DNA from 4 places in the Streptomyces sp. NPDC057486 genome. Region 3 is predicted to be linked to each of the others. Evidence: riboswitches for the same ligand, from Rfam matches in the RefSeq annotation. Region 3 holds a riboswitch; each other region holds the start of a gene.
The links. A riboswitch is a leader RNA that binds a small molecule or an ion and turns the genes downstream of it on or off. The one in region 3 is predicted to bind cobalamin.
Positions count from the first base shown of each region.

Region 1: it holds a riboswitch for cobalamin, as region 3 does, so the genes downstream of both, ACFU6I_RS28460 (cobalamin biosynthesis protein) here and ACFU6I_RS34935 (ABC transporter substrate-binding protein) in region 3, are expected to answer to the same signal.
Region 2: it holds a riboswitch for cobalamin, as region 3 does, so the genes downstream of both, ACFU6I_RS48065 (CbtB-domain containing protein) here and ACFU6I_RS34935 (ABC transporter substrate-binding protein) in region 3, are expected to answer to the same signal.
Region 4: it holds a riboswitch for cobalamin, as region 3 does, so the genes downstream of both, ACFU6I_RS02115 (prenyltransferase/squalene oxidase repeat-containing protein) here and ACFU6I_RS34935 (ABC transporter substrate-binding protein) in region 3, are expected to answer to the same signal.

Region 1 covers NZ_JBHVEE010000070.1:32,910-36,367, forward strand. Annotated here, with positions in the region: gene ACFU6I_RS28450 (anion permease) at 1-673, shown strand, start outside; gene ACFU6I_RS28455 (hypothetical protein) at 686-919, shown strand; cobalamin riboswitch at 1,072-1,203, shown strand; gene ACFU6I_RS28460 (cobalamin biosynthesis protein) at 1,351-2,331, shown strand; partial or broken gene ACFU6I_RS28465 (cobyric acid synthase) at 2,328-3,458, shown strand, end outside.
Region 2 covers NZ_JBHVEE010000277.1:104-3,561, reverse strand. Annotated here, with positions in the region: gene ACFU6I_RS48075 (Asp23/Gls24 family envelope stress response protein) at 95-586, opposite strand; gene ACFU6I_RS48070 (histidine phosphatase family protein) at 773-1,351, opposite strand; adenosylcobalamin (AdoCbl) riboswitch at 1,478-1,626, shown strand; gene ACFU6I_RS48065 (CbtB-domain containing protein) at 1,630-1,848, shown strand; gene ACFU6I_RS48060 (CbtA family protein) at 1,876-2,649, shown strand; gene ACFU6I_RS48055 (GNAT family N-acetyltransferase) at 2,717-3,280, opposite strand.
Region 3 covers NZ_JBHVEE010000105.1:29,041-32,498, forward strand. Annotated here, with positions in the region: gene ACFU6I_RS34925 (acyl carrier protein) at 1-124, shown strand, start outside; gene ACFU6I_RS34930 (beta-ketoacyl-[acyl-carrier-protein] synthase family protein) at 121-1,344, shown strand; cobalamin riboswitch at 1,425-1,613, shown strand; gene ACFU6I_RS34935 (ABC transporter substrate-binding protein) at 1,649-2,716, shown strand; gene ACFU6I_RS34940 (FecCD family ABC transporter permease) at 2,713-3,458, shown strand, end outside.
Region 4 covers NZ_JBHVEE010000002.1:114,698-118,155, reverse strand. Annotated here, with positions in the region: gene ACFU6I_RS02125 (aldehyde dehydrogenase) at 1-147, opposite strand, end outside; gene ACFU6I_RS02120 (MBL fold metallo-hydrolase) at 374-1,411, shown strand; cobalamin riboswitch at 1,443-1,577, shown strand; gene ACFU6I_RS02115 (prenyltransferase/squalene oxidase repeat-containing protein) at 1,684-2,952, shown strand; gene ACFU6I_RS02110 (SCO2322 family protein) at 2,994-3,458, shown strand, end outside.

The DNA of each region.
Region 1 (3,458 bases), on a different contig from region 3:
CACCCTGGCCCTGGTCACCGGTGGAGTCCTGTCCCCCGGCTCGAACCCGCCGGTCTGGGTCATCGTCTCCGCCGGTCTGGCCATCGCACTCGGCACCTACCTGGGTGGCTGGCGCATCATCCGCACCATGGGCAGCGGCCTCACCGAGCTCACGCCGCCGCAGGGCTTCGCCGCCCAGACCAGCGCGGCCACAGTCATCCTGGCCTCCTCGCACCTCGGCTTCTCCCTCTCCACCACCCAGTCCTGCTCCGGCGCCGTGATGGGTGCGGGGCTCGGCCGCCGGGGCGGTGTGGTCCGCTGGTCCACCGCCACCCGGATGTTCGTCGCCTGGGGTCTGACCCTGCCGGCCGCGGGTCTGGTCGGCGCGGGCGCGGAGTTCCTCACCAAGCAGGGCACCTGGGGTGTCGCCGTCGTCGCCGTCCTGCTCGTCGCGGGCTCCGGAGCGATCTGGCTGCTGTCCCGGCGCAAGCCGGTCGGGCACGACGATGTCGCGCCCGACGGCGAGGACGCCGAACCGGCGGGTGTCATCACCACCGCCATCGCGGCCGTCACCCCGCCGCCCACCGGGGCGGCCGCGATCGCCACGGCAGTGGACACCACGGACCTCAAGACCACCATCCCGGCCCAGCCCGGAACCGTCGCCGCCGATCCGGCGCGGCCCGCCACGGTGTAAGGACAGATCACCATGAACATCGACTGGGCAGCTCTCGGCTCCGTTTTCGGCGTCTCGCTCGTCGTCACCGTCGCACTGGTGGGCCTCTTCACCCTGGGCATCGTCGGACTCTCCAAGCAGCCCGAACCGGCCGCACAGGGCGGCTCCGCCGGAGGCTCCCTCGTGCTCGCCCGTGCGGGTGCGTACCTCTGCTTCGGGCTCTGCGCGGCCGCGGTCGCGTACGGGATCTATCTGATCGTCGCCTGAGCCCCTTCCCGCGCTCCCCCGTCGGGCCGGACACACCTCGCGTGTGTCCGGCCCGATGTGCGTCTGCGCACACTGCACCGCCGCAGGTCAACGCCAGGTTGACGGGCGTTCGCGCAGCGTGGTGGACTGCCGGAGCCATTTACGGCGACAGCAGAGGAAGCCGGTGCGAATCCGGCGCGGTCCCGCCACTGTCACCGGGGAGCAGTCCCCCACACCGGAAGTCACGGCTCGCGCACGCGGGCTGGAAGGCCGGGGGAACTGCGGATCCGGGAGCCAGGAGACTCTCGCCGCCGGTCACGTCGAACCAGGGCGCGGACCCTGAGTGAGGACATATCGCCATGCCCGGCTGCCGTGCGTCCGCCGTTTCTGTGCCGCTCCCACCAGGAGCCGGCTGTACGAAGGTTCTTCGAGGCAGTTCGGCCGGTTGAGCCGTGCGAGCCGACCGCATCTTCGCGTACGGCGCCGCCGCCGGTCTGATCGGCGATCTGCTGCTCGGTGATCCCCGCCGGGGGCATCCGGTCGCCGCCTTCGGGCGGGCCGCGGCGGGCGTCGAACGGCGCCTGTGGCGCGACCACCGCGGGTGGGGCGCCCTGCACACCCTGGTCTGCGCCGGAGGCGCCGCGGGTGGAGCCGCGCTGGCCGCCCGTGCCGTACGCCGTCATCCCGCCGCCTCCGTCGCCCTGACCGCGGCCGCCACCTGGTCCGTCGTCGGCGGCACCTCGCTGGGTCGCGAGGCGCGCGCCGTCGGCGGCGCGCTCGCCGCCGGTGACATCGAGCTGGCCCGGGAGCGGCTCCCCCATCTGTGCGGGCGCGACCCGCACTCCCTCGACGGGCCGCAGATCGCACGCGCCGTGGTGGAGTCCGTGGCCGAGAACACCTCGGACGCGGTGGTCGGCGCGCTGGTGTGGGGCGCGCTGGGTGGCGTACCCGGACTCGTCGCCTTCCGCGCCGTCAACACCCTCGACGCGATGGTCGGGCACAAGTCGCCCCGCCATCTGCGCTACGGCTGGGCCTCGGCCCGCCTGGACGACGTCGCGGGCTGGCCCGGCGCCCGGCTCACCGCCGTGCTCGCCGTGGTTGCCGGGGGGCAGCCACGGCGAGCGTTGCGGGCCTGGCGGGCGGACGCGGGCAGGCATCCGAGCCCCAACGCGGGTCCGGTGGAGGCCTCGTTCGCGGGGGCGCTCGGCGTACGGCTCGGCGGGACCCTCGCGTACGGCGGACGTGTCGAGCACCGGCCGGTACTGAACGGCGCGACCGGCCGTGCGGTGGAGACCGGGGACATCGAGCGCGCGGTGCGGCTGTCGCGCCGGGTGGGGGTGCTGGCCCTCGGCGTGTGCGCGGCGGGCCGGCTGATCGCGGGACGGTGGTCGCCCCCGGGGCGGCGTCCGGCCGCGGGACGGAGCGGGAAATGAGCGGCGGACTGCTGGTCGCCGGAACCACGTCGGACGCGGGCAAGAGCGTCGTCACCGCAGGCATCTGCCGGTGGCTGGTGCGCCAGGGCGTCAAGGTCGCGCCGTTCAAGGCGCAGAACATGTCGCTGAACTCGTTCGTGACCCGCGAGGGCGCGGAGATCGGACGAGCACAGGCGATGCAGGCGCAGGCCGCCCGGGTGGAACCGACCGCGCTGATGAACCCGGTGCTGCTCAAGCCCGGCAGCGACCGGTCCAGTCAGGTCGTCCTGATGGGCAGGCCGGTGGGCGAGATGAGCGCGCGCGGTTACCACGGGGGGCGACAGGAATCCCTGTTCGGTACGGTCGTGGGCTGCCTGGAACAGCTTCGGGGCACCTATGACGCCGTGATCTGCGAGGGGGCGGGCAGCCCGGCCGAGATCAATCTGCGGCGCACCGACATCGTGAACATGGGGATCGCGCGGGCCGCGGGGTTCCCCGTCGTCGTCGTCGGCGACATCGACCGCGGTGGCGTCTTCGCCTCGTTCTTCGGCACGACGGCACTGCTCGGCGCCGAGGACCAGGCGCTGATCGCCGGCTATCTGGTCAACAAGTTCCGCGGCGACGTGTCGCTCCTGGAACCGGGTCTCGACATGCTGCACGGGCTGACCGGGCGACGGACGTACGGAGTGCTGCCGTTCGCCCACGGTCTGGGCATCGACGAGGAGGACGGACTGCGGGTCTCGCTGCGCGGGGCCGTACGCGAGTCGGTCGTCGCGCCGCCGCACGGCGAGGACGTGCTGCGGGTCGCGGTGTGTGCCGTACCGCTGATGTCGAACTTCACCGATGTGGACGCACTGGCCGCCGAACCGGGTGTCGTGGTCCGGTTCGTGGACCGGGCGGAGGAGCTGACCGACGCGGATCTGGTGATCGTGCCCGGCACGCGCGGGACGGTGAAGGCGCTGGCCTGGCTGCGGGAACGGGGGCTGGCCGACGCGCTGCTGCGGCGGGCGGCGGAGGGGCGTCCGGTGCTCGGCATCTGTGGCGGGTTCCAGGTGCTCGCGGAGCGGATCGAGGACGAGGTGGAGTCGCGGGCGGGGCGGGTCGACGGGCTCGGGCTGCTGCCGGTGCGGATCCGGTTCGACCGCGAG
Region 2 (3,458 bases), on a different contig from region 3:
ACCGCAGCGGATCACACGGGACAGCCGGGGTTCGGGGCCGACGAGGCGGTCCGACGGGCCCTCTCGACCACGCGCGATCCGGTCCGGCGAACCGCTACGCGACCCGCCTCTCCGGCTGCTGTTCCTCTTCCTCGTCGGGCAGCTTCACGTCGCTCACCAGGATGTTGACCTCCACGACCTCCAGACCGGTCATCCGCTCGATGGCGGCGATCACTTCGGTCCGGACGTCGCCCGTGAGCTCGACGATCGAGTACCCGTATTCGACGATGATCGACAGGTCGACCGCCGCCTGGACCTCGCCGACCTCGACCTTGACACCGCTGGTGACGGACTGACCTCCCGCTCCGGGAACCCGCTCCCGCACGGCCCCCATGCCGCGGGCGAATCCCCCTCCCATGCCCTGGACTCCGGGCACATCCCGGGCCGCCAGCCCGGCGATCTTCGCCACCACGCCGTCGGCGATCGTGGTTCGGCCCCGCGACCCGGGTTCCGTTCGGCGGTTTCCGCCGTGCGGTCCCGCTTCGTGCGTGGCCTCTGATTGCGAGCGGGTGGTTTCGGGCCGCTTCACCTGTGTTTGATCGGTCATGGTCGGTCGCCCTTCCGAAGAGACGGTGGGTTCGAACGCCTTGGCCATTTTACGTACCATTTGTCCACATTGCTCGAGCGGTACGGGTGTGTGGGCGGACCCACCGGCGGGCCCGCGCGGAGATGTGCTGTGACCTGACGCAACGGACGGGGTGGACGGTCCGGCGGTGCGAAGGACGACGCCGGGTCACGGGGCGACGGTTCCGGTGCTCAGGGACCGCCCGCAGCGCAGGTTCCAGCGGCCGGACCGGCCGGTGAGCTCGGTCAGCGTCAACGGGGCGACATCCAGCCGCCAGAACGCCTGCGGCGGAAGACCCAGCGCATGCACGATCGCAGCGCGCACCACTGCGGGTTCGACCACGGCGATCACGCGGCCGTCACCGGTGCCGTCCCGATGCAACGAGTCCAGCCAGCCGCCTACCCGCGTACACAGGTCCAGCAGCGACTCACCGCCGTGCGGTGCCGCCGAAGGGCCGGACAGCCAGTCCGAGACCGCCTCCGGCTCGGCCTCGCTCACCTCGGCCAGCCGCTGCCCGGTCCAGCGCCCCAAGTCCCAGCCACGGAGGGGTGGTTCGGGGTCGGACCGCAGCCCCAGCGCCTCGGCGGTCCCGGCGCACCGTTCGTCCGCGCCGTGCACCCGGCGGCCGGCGGCAGGCACCGCGTCCGCGGCCGCACGCGCCCGCCGGACACCGGACGCGTCGAGCGGGGCGTCACCGTCGAAACGGGCTTCGCGCAGCGCCGCATTGAGCGCCGGTGAGATCAACATCACCTGTATCGTCAACACCGGTGTCAACTCCCTGAACTGTGGACTCTCGGGTAAGCACACCATGGCCTCCGGGCCTTCCGGCCCCGCGGATGGCGCCATGGCGGCGGGTGCCCGCAGGCGGTATGGTCGCGACGAGCATGACGACGGTGTGATGGAAGTCCGGTGAGAATCCGGCACGGTCGCGCCACTGTGAACCCGTACCTGTACGGGAAGTCAGACCCGGCACTGTCGTCTCAGGCACCACGATCGGGACGCGTGTTCCCTCAGGAGGTTCTGCCATGGCACAGACTGCTGCCCCCGCAAGCGTCGCAACACCCGCTATCACCCCCATCTCGCTGAAGGCCATTGCCCCGTGGGCGGTCTTCTTCGGCATCCTCATGCTCGTCCTCCTGTACTTCGTCGGCGCCGAGCAGGGTGCCACCGCCCTCATTTCCGGCGAAGGTGTCCACGAGTGGGTTCACGACGGTCGCCACCTGCTCGGTTTCCCCTGCCACTGACACGCTGCGCACCTCAGGGGAACCCTCATGAACTCCATATCCGTCAGAGCCCTGCTCGTCCGCGGCATGCTGGCCGGACTTGTCGCGGGCGCGCTCGCTCTTGCCGTCGCCTACTTCCTCGGTGAGTCCCGGGTGGACGCGGCGATCGCCCTCGAAGAGGCTCACAGCCACGACCACGGCGGCGGCGAGGAGCTCGTCAGCCGCACCATGCAGTCCACCGCGGGTCTCGCCACCGGTGTCCTGGTCTTCGGCGTGGCTGTCGGCGGCATCGCCGCGCTGGTCTTCTGCTACGCCCTCGGCCGCATCGGCAGGTTCGGCCCGAGGGCCACGGCCGCATTGATCGCGTTCGGCGCCCTGCTGACCGTGTATGTCGTGCCGTTCCTCAAGTACCCGGCCAATCCGCCGGCTGTCGGAAACCCCGACACGATCGGCCAACGCACCACCCTGTTCTTCCTGATGGTCGCCCTCAGCGTGCTGCTGGCCGTCGCTGCCGTCATCTTCGGCAAGCGGCTGGCTCCCCGCCTCGGCAACTGGAACGCGTCCATCGCGGCGTCCGCCGCCTATGTGCTCGTCATCGGGCTGGCCTACGCCTTCCTGCCCTCGTTCAACGAGGTCGGAAAGGACTTCCCGGCGAGTCTGCTGTGGGAGTTCCGCCTCGCCACTCTCGCCGTTCAGGCCACGCTGTGGACCACTTTCGGTCTGGTCTTCGGCTATCTGACCGAGCGACTGCTGGTGCCGAAGACCGGTGCGGTGACGTCCGGGGGCGGTACCTCGTCCCATGCGGCCGCCGCTGCGGGCTGAGGCGCCGGCCGACTCGTCGGCCGTATGACGGCAGAACCCGCCGGAGCGTCCCGGCGGGTTCTGTCCCTTATACGGCGTCCGTCGCGGCGGTGGCTTCAGCCACGTACGTCACCTCTGTCGTGTCCGGCGCCTCCGGCGTGTCCGACCATTCGATGAGGAAGTACTTCACCCGGTCGTCCGCCCGGACGAAACGCATGCCTGCCGCCACCATGACGCGATGGGACGCGATGTTGTCGAGGTCGGCATCGCCGTTCACGGCGGCGATGCCCTCGTCGCGGGCGAACTCCAGCAGCGCCCGCAGCGCCTCGGAGGCGTACCCCTTGCCGCGCGCCGCAGGGGTCAGACCGTAGCCGATCGTCACCTGCCCCTCCGCGTTCGGAGCGCCGTGAAAACCCACTCCGCCTATGGCGTGTCCGTCCTGGCGGAGGCGGATCTCGTAGGCGCCGAACGGCTGGGGGTTGCCGGAGTCGGCGCAATGCTCCAAGAAATGCCTGGCCCCGGCCTTGTCGCCGTCGGTGGGGTACTCCGGTGCCCACAGGGCACCCGGCCCCGGACGGTGGGCCACTACGTTTTCCGCCTCGGCGGGACTCAACGGGTGGAGTACGAGTCGAGGTGTCACAAGATCTCCCATGACCCGTCGGACTATCACGACGGCGAGCTTCGGCGCACCGGAATTATCGGAATTTTTGCTGCCTGCAGGGGTGGGCAGCAGTGCCTTGACCCTCGCGCAGTGGGCGGAGCATCACGTGGCGGCCTTCCGCTGACATGGGCCCCGGTCGACGCAGCCGCCACCTCCCGGGCCGACGCAC
Region 3 (3,458 bases):
CAAGGAGGCGCTGGGGGTCGAGGCCGACTCCGACAAGCTCTACAAGGACGCCACTCTCGCCGACATCACGACGTTCATCGATGCTGCGGTGAGCGGCGATCCCGCGATGAGCAACGCCCGATGAACAGGCCTGCCGTCGCCGTCACCGGTCTGGGGATGATCACCCCGGTCGGCAACGACACCGACACCACCTGGGACGGGGTGTGCGCCGGGGTCTCACCGGCCCGCACCGTCCCCGAGCTCGAAGGCTGTGCGATCGACTTCGCCTGCACGGTCTCCGGCATCGATCTGGACGAGGCGGTCGGCGGCCGTGCGGCCTTCCGGATGGGGAGGTACGTCAAGTTCGCCGTCCTCGCCGCGCGGGAAGCGGTCGCGGACGCCGGACTGGACCCGGCCGACTGGGACGGCAGCCGGGTCGCCGTGGTCGTCGGCACCAGCAGTGGAGGCTCCGCGGGCCTGACCGAACAGGCCGTCGCCCTCGACCGGCGCGGACCGGAGGCCACTTCACCGGCGGGGATCCTCCTCACCATTCCGAACATGCCCGCTGCGGAGATCGCCATCCGGATGGGGGCGACCGGTCCCAGCCTGGCGCCGTGCACCGCCTGTTCGTCCGGGGTCACCGCGCTCTCCGTCGCCCGGGACCTGCTGGTCACCGGGCAGTGCGACCTCGCGATCGCCGGAGCCACCGAGTCGATCGTCTTCCCGGTCGCCATGACCGGATTCGCCCGGTCCGGTGCCGCCGCGACGAGGGACGGTGACCTGGCCCGCCTCTGCCGGCCGTTCGCGGCCGACCGCGCCGGTCTCGTCATGGGCGAGGGTGCCGCCGTCATGGTGCTGGAACGGGCGGACGACGCACGGGCCCGGGCAGCGGTCCCGCGGGCGCTGCTCGTCGGGACGGGCGCCACCACCGACGCCCACCATCCCACCAGTCCGCATCCGTCCGGCGCCGTCGCCCGGGCCGCGGTCGAGGCCGCGCTGCGCGACGCGGACTGGGAGGCCGAGGACGTCGAACACGTCAACGCGCACGGCACGTCGACACCGCTGGGCGACGCCACCGAAGCCGCTCTCATCAGCGGGGCCTACCCGCACCGGCCACCCGTCACCGCCCCCAAGGGGGTACTGGGCCACTGCATGGGGGCTGCCGGAGCCATCGAGGCGGGGCTGACGATCCTCACGCTGCAACGCGGCGTCGTTCCGCCGATCGCCAACCTGGACGCCCCGGCGCCCGAGTTCGACATCGACTGCGTCACCGAACAGCCTCGCCGGCGGCCCGTCCGGCGCGCCGTGAGCCACTCCTTCGGGTTCGGCGGCCACAATGCTGTGGTCGCCCTCCAGCGCCCGTAGGCATGGGGGAGCGGGCCGGGCCGGGACGGCCGGGGCGCCTGCGGCCCCACCACACCGCCGACCAGCCGCGCGGGGCAGCGTGATAGCTTGCCGAAGCCAGTCAAACTCCACGTAGGGGTCAGGGAATCCGGTGCGAATCCGGAGCTGACGCGCAGCGGTGAGGGGGACGGGCGGGGCCACGGCCACTGGGACGTCCACGGATGTCCTGGGAAGGCGTCCCGTCCGAAGGAACCCGAGTCCGAAGACCTGCTGGCACCTGCCGCCCGGTACCGGGCGGCAGCACTCCGTACACCGGGCTCCGCGCATGAGCCCTGAGACGCAGAGGGACTCCGTGCCGTCCATAGCCAGCCCTGTCCGCGCCGCCGCCCTGATCGCGGCGGCACTTCTCCTGCTGACCGCGTGCGGCGGAGGGACCGACAACTCTGCAGCCAAGTCGGCCGGTGGCGAAGGCTATCCGGTGACGCTCAGGAACTGCGGTCGCACCGTCACCGTCGCAGCCGCACCGCACCACGCCGTCTCCGTCGACCAGGGATCGACGGAGATCCTGCTCTCCCTCGGCCTCGCCGATCGGCTGGCGGCCACAGCCACCTGGACCGACCCGGTGATGAAGGGGCTGGAGAAGGCCAACGCGAAGGTGCCACGCCTCTCGGAGAACCGGCCGTCGTCGGAGAAGGTCCTCGACCAGGAACCCGACTTCGTCAGCGCCTCGTTCGAATCGACCCTCGCCAAGGGCGGCGTCGCCCCCCGGGAACAGTTCGAGGAGCTCGGTGTCCCCACCTACGTGTCGCCCGCCGACTGCACCGGCAAGGACAACAGCGGCGGCGGCGACGGAGCGCGTACCGAAGCACTGACCATGGACAGCGTCTACGGCGAAGTGCGCGACCTGGCTGCGGTGTTCGGCGTCCAGCAGCGCGGAGACGAGCTCGTCGCCCGGCTGCGGGAGCGGGTGAAGACGGCCACCGACGGCATCGACGCGTCCGACGCCACCCTCCTCTACTGGTTCTCCGACTCCAAGGCCCCGTACCTGGCGGGCTGCTGCGGCGCACCCGGCGTCATCACCAGGGAGCTCGGAGCGAAGAACGTCTTCGACGACACCCATGAGGAATGGCCGCAGATCAGCTGGGAGACCGTCGCCGACCGCAACCCCGACGTCCTGGTCATCGGCGATCTGACGCGCAAGGCACAGACCGCCGAGAGCGCCGCGAAGAAGATCGAGTTCCTGGAGTCCAATCCCGCGACGAAGAAGATGGACGCCGTCAAGCACAAGAGGTACGTGCTCCTCAGCGGCCAGGCCATGAACCCGTCCATCCGGACGGTCGAGGGTCTGGAACAGGTCGCCGCCGGGCTGCGGACGTTCGGGCTCGCCGGGTGACGGACACCGAACGGGGCGCAGCGGTACGTACGGAGCAGGCACCCGGAACCGATACGCACCGCAGGGCCGCCGGCGCGCGGGGGCTGCGCGACGGTGTGCTGTGGGCCGCGGGCGTCGCCCTGCTCGCGCTGTCCGTCGCCGTCGCCGTCACCATCGGCCCGGCCCGGATCTCCGTCGCCGACGTCTGGTCCGCGGTGGCCGCCCATCTCGGGGTGGGCGGCTCGCGGCTCACCCCGATCCGGGACGGCATCATCTGGAACCTGCGCATGCCCCGTACTCTGCTCGCCGCCGTGTGCGGCGCCGGGCTCGCGGTGTGCGGCACGGTCATGCAGTCCCTGCTCCGCAACCCGCTCGCCGACCCGTTCGTCCTCGGCGTCTCCTCCGGGGCGTCGACGGGCGCGGTCGTGGTCGTCGTGCTCGGGGTGGGCGGGGGAGCGGTGTCGGTCTCGACCGGGGCATTCGTCGGGGCGCTCTGCTCGTTCGCCCTGGTGCTGCTGCTCAGCCACACCCTCGGCGGTACGACGGACCGGGTCGTCCTCTCCGGCGTCGCGGCCATGCAGTTGTTCTCCGCACTGACCTCCTTCGTGGTGATGACCTCGGCCGACGCCGAGCAGACCCGAGGTGTGCTGTTCTGGTTGCTCGGCTCGCTCAGCGGGGTCGGCTGGACCGATGTGTGGGTCTGCTTCACCGTGCTCGTCGTGACCCTGCTGATCTGTCTGGGCCACGCCCGTACGCTCGACGC
Region 4 (3,458 bases), on a different contig from region 3:
CCGGTCCACATCCGCTTCACAGGCGTGCGGCACCCGGCCGATGACCTGCTCGGTGTGGGGCGATATCACCTGGATGACGTCCTGGCCGAGCGGATCGACCAACTCCCCGCCGATGAACAGTTTTCCGTGTTCCACAAGCTCGGTCATGGCTGCTGCCTCCCGCGACCCGGCACGTACCGACTCCACACCCGATGTCATATCTGACTCTGTGTCAGAACTGATACCAGTTCCAGTTCCAGGAGTCCACGCCCCGGACAGGGCCACTGCAACACCCCTGCAGGGATGGTCGACTTGGGCTACTAATGAAACAAGTTCTCGTTACAGTGGGGGTGGCACAGCGCGGCCAGGGGCCGACGCGAGAGATGGGGAGCCCATGACACAGGTGACCGAGCACGGCGGCGGCGTGTGGTCCATCAAGGTCCCGATCCCGGACAACCCGCTCGGCCACACCCTGGTGCATGTCCTCGACACCGATCGCGGGCCGGTCCTCGTCGACACCGGCTGGGACGACCCCGACGCCTGGGACACCCTGGCCGCCGGAGTCGCCGCCGTGGGTGTGGACATCGCCGGCATCCACGGCGTGGTCATCACCCACCACCATCCCGACCACCACGGACTCTCCGGACAGGTCCGCGAGGCGTCGGGGGCGTGGATCGCGATGCATGCCGCGGACACGGCGATCGTGCGCCGTACCCGTGAGTCCGAACCGGGCACCTGGCTGACCTACCTGGCGGCGAAGCTCGCCGCGGCCGGCGCACCCGAGGAGCACCTCGCCCCGCTGCGCGCCGCCCGCACGGGCGGCCGGATGCGCACGCTCCCCGGACTGCGCGCCGCCCTTCCGGACCGCGAGATCGTCCCCGGCGAGCTGCTCGACCTCGCGGGCCGGCGGCTCCGGGCGATCTGGACGCCGGGCCACACCCCCGGCCATGTCTGCCTGCACCTGGAGGAGGACCATCCGGCCGATCTGCCCGGCCGCGGCCGCCTCTTCTCCGGCGACCATCTGCTGCCCGGGATCAGCCCCCACATCGGGCTGTACGAAGACCCGGACGACGCGGCGGTCACCGACCCCCTGGGCGACTACCTGGACTCACTGGAGCGCATCGGCCGGCTCGGGGTCGCCGAGGTGCTGCCCGCCCACCAGCACGCGTTCACGGACGCGGCGGGGCGCGTACGGGAACTCCTCGACCATCACGAGGAGCGGCTGACCGGACTGCTCGCTCTGCTCGCCACCCCGTTGACGCCGTGGCAACTGGCCGAGCGGATGGAGTGGAACCGGCCCTGGGAACAGATCCCGTACGGCTCGCGGAACATCGCCGTCTCCGAGGCGGAGGCCCATGTGCGCCGGCTGGTGAAGCTGGGGCGCGCGGAGGCGGTGCCGGGCAGCGGGCCGGTGACGTACGTCGCGGTGTGAGGCGGCCCTCCGCCCGGAAGGGGCGGGCTATGCCCCGGTAGAATGTGCGAGTCGTCATCATGCCCGTTCAGGGGGAAGCCGGTGCAAATCCGGCACTGACCACGCAACCGTGAGCCGCCGACACAGCGGTGAGTCGGGCTGCCCTGTCCGCGGTCGTGACCGGCTCGCGTCACCGGAACCCCGGTGACCGGCACCGTCGAGGAATACGGGGCCGGAGCCTGGTGCCTGTGTGTGCCTGTGCCCGGTTCCCCACAGGAGAGGCCCAGCCCGCCATGACCGTACGCCGCAGCGCAGCAGCGCTCGCCGCCACCGCCACCGTGCTCTGTGCGGCCGCTGCCCCGGCCGCGGTCGCGGCGCCGTCTCCCTCCCCCACCCCGTCCGTCGCGCTGCCCTCCGGGCTGTACGGCACCAAGGACCCGACGTACGACGGGGTCTGGCGGCAGTCGCTGGCGTTCCTCGCCCAGCGCATCGAGGGGGTCGTGCCCGCGACGAAGTCGGTGGACTGGCTGATCGCCCAGCAGTGCGCGAACGGCGCCTACGCCTCGTACCGCGCCGATGTCTCCAAGCCGTGCGACGCCAAGACCATGCTGGACACCAATGCGACCGCCGCCGCGGTGCAGGCGCTGGCGGAAATCGGCGGGCACGGCGACATCGTCAACAACGGCGTCCGCTGGCTGAAGTCCATCCAGAACGAGGACGGCGGCTGGGGCTACAACCCGGGCTCCCCCAGCGACGCCAACTCCACCTCCGTCGTGATCGGCGCGCTGGCCCGGCAGGGCCAGCGGATCGGCGACATGACGAATCCGGGCGGCAAAACCCCGTACGACGCGCTGCTCGCGCTCGCGATCCCGTGCGGCGACAAGGACGGCGGCGCGTTCGCGTACCAGCCCGACAAGGCCGGGAAGCTCGCCGCGAACGCGGATGCCACCGCGGCCGCCGTACTCGGCTCGATGGGCAAGGGACTGGCCGCCGGGGACAACGCCGCGGTCGAGGGCAAGCCGCCGGCCTGCGGGACGAGCGACGTCGTCAAGCCGGAGCAGGCCGCCCGGAACGGCGCCTTCTACCTCGCGGACGCCCTCGCGAAGAACGGCAACCACCTGAACCTGCCGCCGATGCCGGGCGCCGACGACACCACCCCGCAGCCCGACGTCGGCAACACCGCGGACGCGGTCGTCGCCCTGGCCTCGGCCGGCCACAAGAACAAGGCGGCCGGCGCGGTCGGCTGGCTGCAGAAGAACTCCAGGAGCTGGGCCGAGGAGGGCGGCCCCGCCGCCTACGCCCAGCTGGTCCTGGCCGCGCACGCGACCGGCGCCGACGCCCACGACTTCGGCGGCGTCGACCTGATCCGGGAGCTGAACGCGAGCGGACCCGCGCCCGCCGCCGTCATCACGCCCAGTGAGACCCCGGACGACTTCTCGGCCGAGGCCGGCACCAGCGACGACGCCGGTCTCGGGGTGTGGTGGCTGGTCGGTATCGGCCTCGCCGCCGGTGCGGGCATCGGCTTCCTGATCAGCAGCCGCCGGAAGCCCCAGCAGCCGTGAACCGAGCGGGAAATCGTGCGGGGAATGCGTTCGGCGGACGGGTGGCCGTCGCGCTGCTGCTGGTGCTCGGCGCCGCTCTGACCGTGCTCGGCGCGGGCACCGCCCATGCGGCCGGCTACCGCTACTGGTCGTTCTGGGAGGGCAAGGGGTCCGGCTGGGCCTATGCCACCCAGGGCCCCTCGCTCGTCCGGCCCGCCGACGGGTCAGTGCAGGGCTTCCGGTTCTCCGTGAGCGAGGACTCCCAGGACTCGGCGAAGCCGCGCCGCACCCCCGACTTCGCGACCGTCTGCGCGGACACCCCCGCCAAGGGCGGCACCAAGCGCGTCGCGCTCGTCATCGACCCCGGCGCGCCGGCGGACGCCCCGGCCGGGGAGACACCGCCCGCGCTGCGCACCGCCTGCGCGCAGGTGGCCCCCGGGGCGAGCACCGCCGAGGCGCTCGCCTCGGTGGCCAAGCCGCTGCGCTACAACAGCGATGCCCTGCTCTGCGCGATCTCCGGCTACCCC